Regions from separate parts of the Pseudomonas triclosanedens genome, predicted to be linked through region 2. Evidence: riboswitches for the same ligand, from Rfam matches in the RefSeq annotation. Region 2 holds a riboswitch; the other holds the start of a gene.
The links. Region 2 has a riboswitch for manganese ahead of OU419_RS23070 (TMEM165/GDT1 family protein). Riboswitches for the same ligand answer to the same signal wherever they lie in the genome.
Positions count from the first base shown of each region.

Region 1 (6,464 bases), 280 kb from region 2:
ACCGGGTTGAAGAAAGGGCAGGATCTTGGTCCGCATATCGATGCTCAAGTACGTCTGTTCATTCGTACTGAGCGGAAACAGTGCATCTATTACGACATGGTTGTGAGCGGCGCCGATGCCGGCAAAGTATTCGCCCGTGGTGTCATGCCGGCACTCGGCATCTGATTCGTTCCATTCGGCTTCGGCTGATCATCCTTCCCTGCCGGCGGCAATTGCCCGCCGGAATGGGCTATCACACAAGAAAAATGGAGTTCGCATGAAACGCATCGTGATCGTCGGCGCATTGCTCGCTATGGGCGGATGCTCCGCCATTGGCTCTTCCCTGGGATTGCCGGACGTGCCGATGGAAGGTACCTGGAAGGGCAACCTGGACTGTCCTACATCGTCGGTAGAGCGTCAGGATATGACCATCGTTCTGCATGACGACAGCACGCGCCAAGGTTTCATGTACGGAACAGTTGAGAACAATGTGGTGAGCGGGGGGCGTAAGGGCCTTTTGCGCTACAACGTCGCCGGTTCCCAGTTGTTCCGAGATATAAAACTGGAACCGAAGGGGCAAGTGCTCGTTTGGGGCGGCAACTTCTACGCGAACAACTTCGTGGCCAAGATCACCGACGAAAACAGCATGGTGATCCAGTTCTGCGGCCAGAACAAAACCTTCACCCGCGTGACCAACAGACAGCCTGCGGCCGCTGGTGGCACAGCTTCTCGCTGACGATTTGCCGCATAACGTCCCGAGCAGAGCGGGGCGTTGTGCCGAAGGCCCCGGGTATACCAGTCTTGCGATAAGGCACTACTCAAGAAAGAAAAAGCCCCTGAATTTCACTAGGAAAATCAGGGGCTTATCTTTTGCGTTTGGTGGAGCCGGGGGGATTTGAACCCCCGTCCGCCAGTTCTCCGCTGTCGGTTCTACATGCTTAGCCATCTCTATTGAGTTAACTCCGCGCGGCCCGAGTGGCAGGGCGCTTGGAGCGAGCTGTATGAGTTTTAGCCGTTACGTCTACAGCGAACTTGGCGGCGATCCTGTTCTATATGACAGACCTAATCTTCGGGTTTACAGGCATCCCCTAGGGTCTGCTAGCGGCACTTAGGCTGCTAGGGCGTAGTTGTCGTCGTTGGCAACTATAAAGTTGTGGCAGCTGATTTACGAGAACTGTCACCTACTCGGCATGCCCCTCGAGTTTTGTTACCGGCGTCGAATCCTAATCGGCCCCAAAACCTTTCAAGGTCGCGACCATTCTACGGGAAAGCCGCCCCGAGGTCCAACCGGGGCGGCTCAAGTTGTTGTCAACGCAGGAATTTCAGGACGGCTTCGGCTACCGCTTCGGAGGAGGCGGGGTTCTGGCCGGTTATCAGGCCGCGGTCGATCTCGACGTGGCTCTGCCAGTCCGGCCCTTTGCTGTAGCGGGCGCCGTTGGCCTTGAGCATGTCCTGGACGAGGAAGGGCACCACGTCGGTGAGGCCAACGGCTTCCTCTTCGCTGTTGGAGAATCCGGTGACATGCCGGCCCTGCACCAGTGGCCTGCCATCCGGGCCGTGCGGGTGGCGGAACACCGCCGGGGCGTGGCAGACGGCGGAGACGGGTTTGCCGCTGGCGTGGAAGGCTTCGATCAGGGCGACTGAGGTGCGGTCTTCGGCGAGGTCCCAGAGCGGGCCGTGGCCGCCGGGGTAGAAGATGGCATCGAAGTCGTCGGCCTTCACGTCGGTGAGTTTCACGGTGCTGGCCAGCGCCGCCTGGGCTTCGCTGTCCTGGCGGAAGCGGCGGGTGGCCGGGGTCTGGGCATCTTCTGCGTCGCTCTTGGGGTCCAGCGGCGGCTGGCCTCCCTTTGGCGAGGCCAGGGTCAGGGTGGCGCCGGCATCCTTGAAGACGTAGTAGGGCGCGGCGAACTCCTCGAGCCAGAAACCGGTTTTCTTGCCGGTGCTGCCAAGCTGGTCGTGGGAGGTCAGGACTACCAGGATTTTCATGCTCACTCCTTCGGCGTATCACTAGTCGTGCGGCTGCCGCCGAAACGGCAGCCCGGACTGTCAGTGTAGGCAATGAGCCGCTAGCGTCAGCGCGAGAGGGTGATACCCAGATAGGCGGCGTACAGCACGCCGTTGAGCAGCAGCACCCAGATTGGCAGGCCGCCGCCGCGCTGTGCATTGAGGCGCAGCCAGAGGGCCGCGCCCAGGGTGATCAGTACGCCGGTGAGTACCTCGATGCGCGGCTGCCAGGGGGTGAGCAGGATACCGATGGCGGGCAGCAGGGTACCCTGGAAAACCATCGCGCCGGTGATGTTGCCGAAGGCGAGAGTGTCCTTGCCGCGGCGCACCCAGAGGATGCTGTTGATCTTTTCCGGCAGCTCGGTGGCGATCGGGATGATCAGCAGCGACAGCAGCAATGCGGAAATTCCCAGCAGGTCCGAAAGGCCCTCCACGCCGTGGATGAACCCTTTGGCGCCCGCCACCAGCAGCGCGAGGCCCAGCGCCAGTTGCAGCAGGATGGTCGCCAGGTTGGTCGGCAGGCCGATGCGCGACAGGTACATGTGGTGGTCGGCTTCGGTGCCGTGGCCATCTTCCACCAGGCTCTGCGATGCGCGCAGCGTGAGGGTGATGTAGGCCACGTAGGTGAGCACCAGCAGCACGCTCAGGCCGATGCGCACGGGGACCAGCCCGGTCGGGACGAACATGGCGATGGCGGCGACGCTGAAGGCGATCAGGAAGAAATTCAGGTCGCGCTGCAGGCCGGTGCGCTCGGGGCGTACACGGCCTTTCAGCCCGCGTGCACGCATGGCGAAGCAGGCCATCAGGCAGGTGGACAGGGTCGACAGCATCAGTGGCGCGCCGAGGATGGCGCCTACGCCGACTTCTTCGTTGATGTTCACGTTGCTGGTGCCGGCGAACAGCGCCAGCAGGGGGATCAGAGTTTCCGGCAACGCGGTGCCGACGGCGGCGAACAGCGAACCGGTGACGCCTTCGGATATACCGAGGCGTTCGCCGAAATGTTCCAGCGCGTTGGTGAAGAGTTCGGCGGCGATCAGGATCACCAGCAGCATGCCGAGCAGTTCGAGGATGAAGGTCAGCATGCGCGGGGCTCCAGGCGGATGGAGCGACGGAAGATGTGGTGTACCACGGTAAGATTCCCGGCCGGTTCGATACCCATGACCACGCGACTCCCCGGCCATTCGGAGGCTGCGTGGTCAAAGGTCTTGCCAGGCTGTACAGCTGGCGACGCCACGGCCTGCAATCTGCCTGCGATCCGCGGTTCATGTTCGCGGGATCGTCGGCGGATCCGGGCCAAGTGTGTTGACGTCGCCCCCGTTCGCGAGAACGGGCGGCTACTCCCCAATGACGCCGCGCATTCTATCCGATCGGTCGGCGTGCTCAAGAAATGGTTTCACCATGTGTCGATAAACGGGCGCTTTTTCCCCTGCCGTGGCGTTGGGCGCGGTACCGAAGCCAGGCCGCGCAGCAGCCAGCGGCGGGTTTCCGCAGGGTCGATCACATCGTCGATCTCCAGGTAGCTCGCCATGTTCAGCCCCTTGCCATTGCGGTAGGCGGCGGCGACCAGCTTGTCGAACAGCTTCTGCCGCTCCTGCGGGTCTTCCACGGCGGCCAGCTCCTTGGCGTAGCCGAGGCGGATCGCGCCTTCCAGGCCCATCGCACCGAATTCGCCGCTGGGCCAGGCGACGGTGAACAGCGCCGCGTGGAAGCTGCCGGCGGCCATTGCCTGAGCGCCCAGGCCGTAGCCCTTGCGCAGCACCACGGTGAAGAACGGCACGCTGAGGCTGGCGGCGGTGACGAACATGCGCGAGACGTGGCGTACGGTGCCGGACTTTTCCGCCTCCGGGCCGACCATGAAGCCGGGGGTGTCGCACAGGGAAATGATCGGCAGGTCGAAGGCGTCGCACAATTGCATGAAGCGTGCAGCCTTGTCGCCAGCCTCGGCGTCGATAGCGCCGCCCAGGTGCATGGGATTGTTGGCGATCAGCCCGAATGGCTTGCCCTCGATGCGCACCAGCGCGGTGATGATGCCAGCGGCGAACTGGCGGCGTAGTTCGAGTACCGAATCGCTGTCGGCCAGTTGCTCGATGACCTGGCGGATGTCGTAGACGCGCAGGCGGTTCTCCGGCACCGCATGGCGCAGCAGGCGCTGGTCGGCGCAGCTCCAATCGGCATTGTCGCCCTGGAAATAGGCGAGGTACTGGCGTGCGATGCGGGTGGCTTGGGTCTCGTCCTCCACCAGTACATCGATCACGCCATTGGCGCTCTGCACGTCGCTGGGGCCGACTTCCTCGGGAGCGAACCTGCCCAGGCCGCCACCTTCGATCATTGCCGGGCCGGCCATGCCGAGGCTGGTGTCGCGCGTGGCAATGATCACATCGCAGCAACCCAGCAGGGCCGCGTTGCCGGCGAAGCAGCGCCCGGAGACCACGCCTACCAGCGGCACCAGGCCGGACAGCCGCGCCAGGCCGACGAAGCTCATGTTGTCCAGCCCGGCCACGCCGACAAAATCGGTATCGCCGGGGCGCCCGCCGCCGCCTTCGGCGTAGAGCACCAGCGGGATGCGCCATTGCTCGGCCAGGTGCAGCATGCGATCGGTCTTCTTGTGGTTCATCACGCCCTGAGTGCCTGCGAATACGGTGTAGTCGTAGGCCAGCACCAGGCAGCGCGCCTTTTCCTCACCGAACTGTGCGGCGTTGATGCTGCCCAGGCCACTGACCAGCCCGTCGGCCGGGCTGCTGGCGATCAGTTCCTCGACGCTGCGGCGGCGGCGCTGGGCCGCGATGGCCAGGGCGCCGTACTCGATGAAGCTGCCCTCGTCGAGCAGGTCTGCGAGGTTTTCGCGGACGGTACGCTTGCCGATTCTGTGGCGCTTGGCAACCGCCTCCGGGCGGCGTTCGTCGAGGCCGATGGCGTGGCGTTCGATGACTTCCGCGAGGTCGGCGCGAATTGCATCCAGATCGATGGCGGCGTGCGTTTCGCCATCGGTGGTGGCGATGTCCGCCGGCTCGATGAACAGCAGCGGGCTGCCTTCGCCCAGGCTGTCCCCCGGTGTGGCGGCGAGGCTGTGGACGATGCCGCTGGCGCTGGCCTTGACCTCGAACTCCATCTTCATCGCCTCGACCACGGCGATGGTCTGGCCCGGCGCCACGGCATCGCCTGCGCTCACGCCGATGCTGACCAGCACTCCGGCGCTCGGCGTGGCGAGCGGGATGCAGCCGGCCGGTGCATCGCTGGCGAGCGGCTCGGGCGCACCCGTACCGGCATGGCTGAAAAAGCGATGCGGGTGCGCCTGCTCCTGGGCGCCCAGCAGGCGCGGCAGGTGGTTTTCGATGTAGCGGGTGGTTACCTGGTTCTCGGCCACCTCCGGTTGGCGCAACAGGTTGAGCAGCAGCGGGATATTGCTGGCCACTCCTTCGAGGCGGAATTCGCAGAGGGCACGGTAGGCACGCTGGATCAGTTGTGGATAACCGCCGGTGCCGTGGACGATCAGCTTGGCCAGCAGCGAGTCGTAGCCGGCGCTGTTGCGGTATCCGGCGTAACCGTAGCCGTCCACGCGCAGGCCGGGGCCGCTGGGTAGCTCGTAGGCGCTGATGCGGCCGCAGGCCAGGTGCGGCGTGCCATCGCTGGCGAGGCTTTCCAGGTTGATCCGAAGCTGTACGGCATGGCCACGAGGCGCGGGAATCTCGGCCTGGGACAGGCCCAGTTCGGCCAGACTGGCTCCGGCGGCGATGCGCAGTTGCGCCTGGACCAGATCGATACCGGTCACCGCCTCGGTGACGGTGTGCTCTACCTGCAGGCGCGGATTGGCTTCCATGAACACGAAGTCGCCGCTGTCTTCGTCGAGAAGGAATTCGAAGGTGCCCAGGCCGCGGTAGTTCACCGCTTCGGCCAGGCGCAGCGCGGCGGCGAGGATGGCGCCGCGCAGGCGTGGGTGCAGGTTGGGGCTGGGAGCGATCTCCAGCAGCTTCTGGTTGCGCCGTTGCAGCGTGCAGTCGCGCTCCCACAGGTGGCTGATCGCGCGGCCATCGCCAATCACCTGCACTTCGATGTGGCGGGCGCGGGGGATCAGCCGTTCCACGTAGAGGCGATCATCAGCGAACGCGGCGCGGGCTTCAGCCTGGCAGCGAGCGTAGGCTTCGGCGATTTCCTCGACGCCGTGCACTGCGCGCATGCCGCGTCCGCCGCCGCCGGCCAGGGCCTTGATCATCATGCCGGAGCCACTGGGCAGTTCGCGGAAGAAGCGTTCGGCGTCGTCGAGCGAAGTCGCGCGGTTGCTGCCGGCCGCCAGCGCGACCCCGTGGGCATTGGCCAGATCGCGTGCGCGTGCCTTGTCGCCAAAGATATCGAGGACATCCGCCGAGGGGCCGACGAAGACCAGGCCGGCGGCCTCGCAGCGACGTGCGAATTCAGCGCTCTCGGAAAGGAACCCGTAGCCGGGGTGTACGGCATCGCAACCCTGAGCGAGGGCCAGTTCGACC
Region 1 covers NZ_CP113432.1:5,262,448-5,268,911, reverse strand. Annotated here, with positions in the region: gene OU419_RS24400 (hypothetical protein) at 1-165, shown strand, start outside; gene OU419_RS24395 (hypothetical protein) at 257-715, shown strand; RNA gene ssrA (transfer-messenger RNA) at 857-1,214, opposite strand; gene OU419_RS24385 (type 1 glutamine amidotransferase domain-containing protein) at 1,288-1,965, opposite strand; gene OU419_RS24380 (sodium:calcium antiporter) at 2,052-3,065, opposite strand; yybP-ykoY riboswitch at 3,116-3,338, opposite strand; gene OU419_RS24375 (acetyl-CoA carboxylase family protein) at 3,377-6,464, opposite strand, start outside.
Region 1: it holds a riboswitch for manganese, as region 2 does, so the genes downstream of both, OU419_RS24380 (sodium:calcium antiporter) here and OU419_RS23070 (TMEM165/GDT1 family protein) in region 2, are expected to answer to the same signal.

Region 2 (6,464 bases):
CGAGGTCCTTGGCGACGGTCAGCGGGTACTCCAGTTCGCGCTGGATCTGGCTGACCTGGCCGCGCGCCAAAGCTACCAGACGATCATTGATCACCTGTTCGAGCAGCGCCTGGGTACGCTCCTGCACCAGGGCCTGGGTTCGGGAGCCGGCGAACAGCGCGTACAGCACCAGTGCCGCGACCACTGCCAAGACGCTGGCTCCGGCCAGCGCCACCACGGAAAACTGGATCGACTTGAATTTCATACGGGTACCCGAATGTCCCAGAGCTTGCGTGTTCCTCCTGTATCGGCAGGTGGCGCGAGATTCTTAGCCGGTGCTTGTAAAGGGTTGTAACGCCCCTGTATGCCGCCTGTTGCAGGATGGTTGCCGGCCACCTGGGGGCGGCCTACCATGCGCGCTGTCCAAGGAAAATGAATTGCTTCAGGAGTGCATCATGCCCAGCGTATTTCGCTTCGCCGGTCTGGCCGCGGCCCTTTTGCTGGCCGGGTGCCAACAGGTGAATACAACCAGCGGCGGCGTCGTTGGCGTCGAGCGCAAGCAGAACATGTTCAGCATGTTGTCGAGCGCGCAGGTCGACCAGATGTACGCGCAGTCCTACCAGCAGACTCTCGGCGAGGCGTCCAAAGCCGGCAAGCTGGATGCCAGCAGCAGCGATGCCAGGCGCGTAAAGGCCATCGCCGCGCGGCTGATCCCGCAGACCGGCACCTTCCGTCCGGACGCACCGTCCTGGCAGTGGGAAGTCAACGTAATCAAGAGCGATGAGCTCAACGCCAATTGCGGCCCTGGCGGCAAGATCATCGTCTACACCGGCCTCATCGATCAGCTCAAGCTGACCGACGACGAACTGGCGGCGGTCATGGGCCACGAGATTGCCCACGCCCTGCGCGAGCATGGCCGCGAAGCCATGTCGCGCGCCTATGCGGTACAGATGGGCGAGAACCTTGGCGGCGCGCTGCTCGGCCTCGGCAAGGACAGCATGCAGTTGGCCGATCAGGTGGTGCAATACAGCCTGACCTTGCCCAACAGCCGCCAGAATGAGAACGAAGCCGACCTGATCGGCCTGGAATTGGCCGCCCGTGCCGGCTATAACCCCAACGCTGCGCTGACGCTGTGGCAGAAGATGAGCCAGGCTGGCGGCAATGCGCCGCCGGAAATCCTCAGCACCCACCCGGCCGACAGCACCCGGATGGCTAACCTGCAGGCCGCCATTCCGAAAGTGATGCCGCTGTACGAGCAAGCCAAGGCCCGCTGAGCGGAAGCCGGGAGCGGCGCGTCATAGCGCCGCTTTCTCAGTGAACAGGGAGCGCCCGTGAAAATCGCTGTACTCGGAGCCACAGGGCTTCTGGGCCATCACGCCGCCCGCGCCATCAAGGCCGCGGGACACCAGTTGGTGCTGATCCACCGGCCATCGTCGCAGATCCAGCGGCTGGCCTATCTCGAACCGGAATGCAGGGTGGCCGAGCTGTTCGATCACCAGGGCATGGCGCGTGCGCTGAGCGGTCTGGACGCGGTGATATTCAGCGCCGGCTACTACCCGGTGCGGCCACGCCGCTGGCAGGAAGAAGTGGCCAGCGCGCTGGACCAGACCAATCATTTCTATGCCGCCTGCCTGCAGGCAAAGGTGCCGCGCATCCTGTATGTCGGCTCGGCCTTCGCCATGCCGCTGCACCCGCAGGGACAGCCCGGACACGAAGGTCTGTTCTACGAGGGCCTGCCTACTGGCAAGAGCGCCTATGTCATGTGCAAGTGGGCGCTCGACGAGCAGGCTCGCGAACAGGCGCGTGGCGGGCTGCCGGTGGTGATCGGGATTCCGGGCATGGTGCTGGGCGAGCTGGATATCGGCCCGACCACTGGCCGCCTGATTACCGCCATCGGGCACGACGAGATGCTTCACTACGTGCCGGGACGGCGCAACGTCATCGACGCGGCCGAGGCCGGTCGCGGCCTTTTGCTGGCGCTGGAGCGCGGGCGAGTGGGCGAGCGCTATCTGCTGACCGGGCAGAACATCGAGATGGGCGAGCTGACCGCCACCATCGCCCGCCTGCTGGGCAAACCGGTGCCGACGCCGATGCCGCTGCATCGTGCCCGCGCACTGGCGACCCTCGGGCGCTGGCGCTATCGGCTGACCGGCAAGGTGCCGCTGCTGGACGATACAGCGATCGAAGTGATGGCCGGAGGGCAGTTCCTCGATGGGCGCAAGGCCCGCGAGGAGTTGGGGTTCGAGTCGCGGGTGCCGCTGGAGGATACCCTGGAGCGGGCAATCGCCTGGTTCCAGGCCAACGACTATCTGTGATCGGCCCGATACCCGCAGCGCAGGATGTGTGCTCGATTCCTGCGGAGGAAGGCCCGGCGTTCACCGGGTCTTTTTCATTGCAGGGCCGTGCCTCAGGGCAGCGCCTTCTCGGAGAAGGGGCGGTTCTGCAGCCCCATCTGCGCGCGGAAGCTCTCCATGTCGAACAACGTACAGAGCTCCTGCACCTGCCCCTGGCTGTTGAACACCCAGAAGCCCATCGCGGAAATGCTGACGATCCGGTCGCTGACCGGGTAGCCCAGCACGGGCCGGGAAATACTGCCCATCAGCGTGCTCCAGGTGAAGACCTTGTTGCCTTCGCGGATGCACTCCTCGACAGCCACTTCCAGGTCGCTCATGCCGCTGCGGATCTCCTCCACCAGCTTGCGGTAGCCGAGGTTGTCCAGCGGTCGCTCGGTGAAGGCGCTCTTGTAGAGGAAGTCTGGGCTATGGAACTGCTCGACCAGGGCCAGATGCCCCTTGTTCCAGGCGAGATCGATGTGCTGGCGAGCGAGCTTCTTAAGGTCCTTGTCCGACATGGCGCCTTCCTGAGTGCAGGGACGATGGCGCACCACTGTGTATCGGATGCGATACACAGGCATTGGCCGGCGCGCCAGCGTCTCTTTCGATGCGCGTCAGTTCAGAGCGCGCCACCCAGGCTGAGCGCATGCCAGGCGGCGGCCAGGCCGAGAACGGCGAAAGCGGCGGCGGCCAGACGGCGGATCAGGTTGAGCGGCAGGCGTTCGGCAGCGAAGTTGCCGGCCAGGACCACCGGTACGTTGGCGATCAGCATGCCCAGGGTGGTGCCGATCACCACCAGCCAGAAATGCGGGTACTGCGCGGCCAGCATGACGGTAGCCACCTGGGTCTTATCGCCCATTTCGGCGAGGAAGAACGCGATCAGGGTGGTCAGGAAGGGGCCGAACTTCTTCAGCGAGCCTTCTTCGTCATCGTCGAGCTTGTCGGGAATCAGTGTCCAGGCAGCCACCGCCAGGAAGGAGGCTGCCAGTACCCAGCTCAGTGTGGTTTCGGAGAAGAAGGAAGCGACCCAGCTACCGACGGCGCCAGCGGCGAAGTGGTTGGCCAGGGTGGCGGCGATGATCCCGGCGATGATCGGCCAGGGCTTGCGGAAACGCGCGGCAAGGACGAGCGCGAGCAGTTGCGTCTTGTCGCCAATTTCGGCCAGGGCAACGATCAGGGTTGGGACGAAGAGGGATTCCATCAGGCTTCCTAAGGGGCGGGTCGACTAATCACCATGACACGTGCCACCTGCCCGCCCCGGGTCAGGTTGCTCGTGTCATAGGTCTTGTCAAACCCGGAGCCTGAGCGATGCAGGCTGGGGTCGCACGCGCCATGATCTGCGGATCAAGTGTGTTGACGCGTACCGGGCGAGTTGGGAACTCGCGGGAGACTACTCCCCTAGGACGGGGCGCATTCTGCCCAAGTCGTAGGACTTGGGCAAGCCTGCGTGTCGGATCAATCGTGCTTGGGACGGATATCCATTTCGTCGTAGCGAATGAACCGGGTGCCGTTCTTCAGGCGATAGCCCAGCCAGACGGCCAGGAACAGCGGAATGGTGATGTAGGTGGCAATCAGCCCGGCCCAGTCCACGTGCTCGCCGACGAAGGCGCGGTAGTTCTGTCCCAGGGTGATGATCAGGCAGAGGGTGAAGGCGAACAGCGGGCCGAACGGGAACCATTTGGCGCGATAGGGAAGGCTGTTGAGGTCGCCGCCCTGCAGCACGAAGCCCTTGCGGAAGCGGTAGTGCGAAATGGCGATGCCCAGCCAGACGATGAAGCCACACATTCCCGAGGCGTTGAGCAGCCAGGTGTATACGGTCTTGTCGCCGACGAAGCTGGTAAGGAAGCACAGCGCGCCGATCAGCGTGGTGGCGTAAAGGGCATAGCGCGGCACGCCGCTTTCCGAGACCTGGGTGAACAGTCGCGGAGCCTTGCCCTGGGTAGCCATCGTGTAGAGCATCCGGGTAGATGCGTACATGCCGGAGTTGCCGGCGGAGAGGATCGCCGAGAGGATCACCGCGTTCATCACACCAGCCGCCGCGGCCAGGCCCGCGCGCTCGAACAGCAGGGTGAACGGCGAAGTGCTGATGTCGCTGCTGTCGGTCTTGAGGAGGTTCGGGTCGGTGTAGGGGATCAGCATGCCGATCACGAAGATCGACAGGATGTAGAACATCAGGATCCGCCAGAAGACCTGGCGGATCGCAACGGGGATCGATTTGCGCGGGTTTTCCGACTCGCCGGCGGCGACGCCGATCAGCTCGGTACCCTGGAACGAGAACCCGGCGATCATCGCTACCCCGATCATCGCTTGCAGGCCACCGACGAAAGGCGCGTCGCCAGTGGTGAAGTTGCTGAAGCCGGGGCTGTCGATGCCGTGCATGATGCCGATGATGCTGGCCAGGCCGATGCCGATGAATATCACAACGGCCACTACCTTGATCAGCGCGAACCAGAACTCGCTCTCGCCGAAGCCTTTCACCGAGAAGAAGTTGAGCATGAACATGATGGCCAGGAAGCCGGCGCTCCAGTAGATGCCTTCCACCTCGGGGAACCAGAATTTCATCACCAGTTGCGCCGCTACCAGTTCGGCGGCGATGGTCACCGCCCAGTTGTACCAGTAGTTCCAGCCCATCGCGAAGCCGAATCCGTCGTCGATGAAACGGCTGCCGTAGGTGCAGAACGAGCCCGAATCTGGGATGTACGCTGCCAGTTCGCCGAGGCTGGTCATCAGGAAGAAGACCATCAGGCCGATCAGCGCATAGGCCATCAATGCGCCGCCGGGGCCGGCGGTAGCGATGGTGCTGCCGGAGGCGACGAACAGGCCAGTGCCGATGGAGCCACCGATGGCGATCATGTTCAGGTGGCGTGGCTTCAGGGAGCGCTTGAGATGATGCGGCTTTTCCTTCGGCCCCATGGCGAATGTCAGTTCGACGTCATCTTTGATTCTTCGATTCACGGGTGTCCTCGATTGTCAGGGCGAGCGGGGGCGTGCCGATCCATTGGCTCGGTGGAGTGTAGTGCGAGCCTGCGGTCAGCGCCGCCGGGCGCTGTAAATACGGAAGCCGTCAGCTTCGGCCAGGGTCTGGCACGGGCCGAGGTGCTGTTCGATCAGCGGCGGATACTTCAGGAAACTGTTGGCCACCAGGCGCAGCTCGCCGTTGCCGCGCAAGTGGCGCGCAGCCTGGCGGAGCAGATGTTCGGTGGCGGCGTAGCTGGTATGCACGCCCTGGTGGAAGGGCGGATTGCTGACGATGGCGGCCAGCTCGCCCGGCGCTGCGTCGATGCCGTCGCCGGCGATCACCTCGGCGTCCAGGCCGTTGGCGGCCAGGGTCAGGCGGCTGCTTTCGATAGCGAAGGCGTCTACGTCCAGCAGGGTGAGCCGGCTTGCGGGATAGCGTCGCTTGAGCGTCGCGCCGAGTACCCCGGCGCCACAGCCAAAATCCAGCAGGTGGCCGTCGGCCAGGCCGTCGAGATGCTCCAGAAGCAGAGCACTGCCGCGATCCAGGCGGCCGTGACTGAATACGCCGGGCAGCGTGATGACCTGCAGCGGCCCGTCGGCCAATGGCAGTTCATAGCGTTGCGCCAGGGCGTCCAGGTCCGGCGCGGCAGGCGCCTCGTCGATGTGCGTATGCCAGAGCTGGCAATGGCGGGCACTGTCGAGCTTGCTGGCGCGGCCGAACGTTGCGAGCTGCTTGCTGGCACGCTCGACGCCGGCGCGCTTTTCTCCAACCAGGTAAAGCTCGCCCGCCGGCACGCGGCTGGCCAGGGCGTCGAACAGGTAGTCGGTAAGCTCGCGGGATTTGGGCAGGAACAGCACGGCGGCGTCGAAGTCGCCGGCTGGCGGTGTTGCGCCGAAGTGGCAGCGTTGCGGGTAGCGGGCTTCCAGTTGGCGTGCTTCGCCTGCGTGCCAGCTCCAGCCTTGCGCCTGTGGCAGCGCGCCGAGCAGTGCGTCGGCGGGCAGGCCGGCCAGCAGCACGCGGCCCTGGAAGCGCTCGATCTGGCGCAGCAGCACTTCGCTGGTAGGGGCGTTGGACATGCGGCCTCCTCGAAAAAAGGGCGCGAGTTTAGCAGGGCTGCGTCGGCCGAGCCTAGGCGAGCCGCACCTCGCCGTTTTTCCAGAAGTCCTCGCCACGCAGTTCCAGGCGCCCGGCCG
Region 2 covers NZ_CP113432.1:4,981,294-4,987,757, reverse strand. Annotated here, with positions in the region: gene OU419_RS23090 (methyl-accepting chemotaxis protein) at 1-244, opposite strand, end outside; gene OU419_RS23085 (M48 family metallopeptidase) at 435-1,253, shown strand; gene OU419_RS23080 (NAD-dependent epimerase/dehydratase family protein) at 1,311-2,294, shown strand; gene OU419_RS23075 (ketosteroid isomerase-related protein) at 2,387-2,830, opposite strand; gene OU419_RS23070 (TMEM165/GDT1 family protein) at 2,932-3,513, opposite strand; yybP-ykoY riboswitch at 3,603-3,723, opposite strand; gene OU419_RS23065 (amino acid permease) at 3,768-5,225, opposite strand; gene OU419_RS23060 (class I SAM-dependent methyltransferase) at 5,343-6,347, opposite strand; gene OU419_RS23055 (DUF1835 domain-containing protein) at 6,400-6,464, opposite strand, start outside.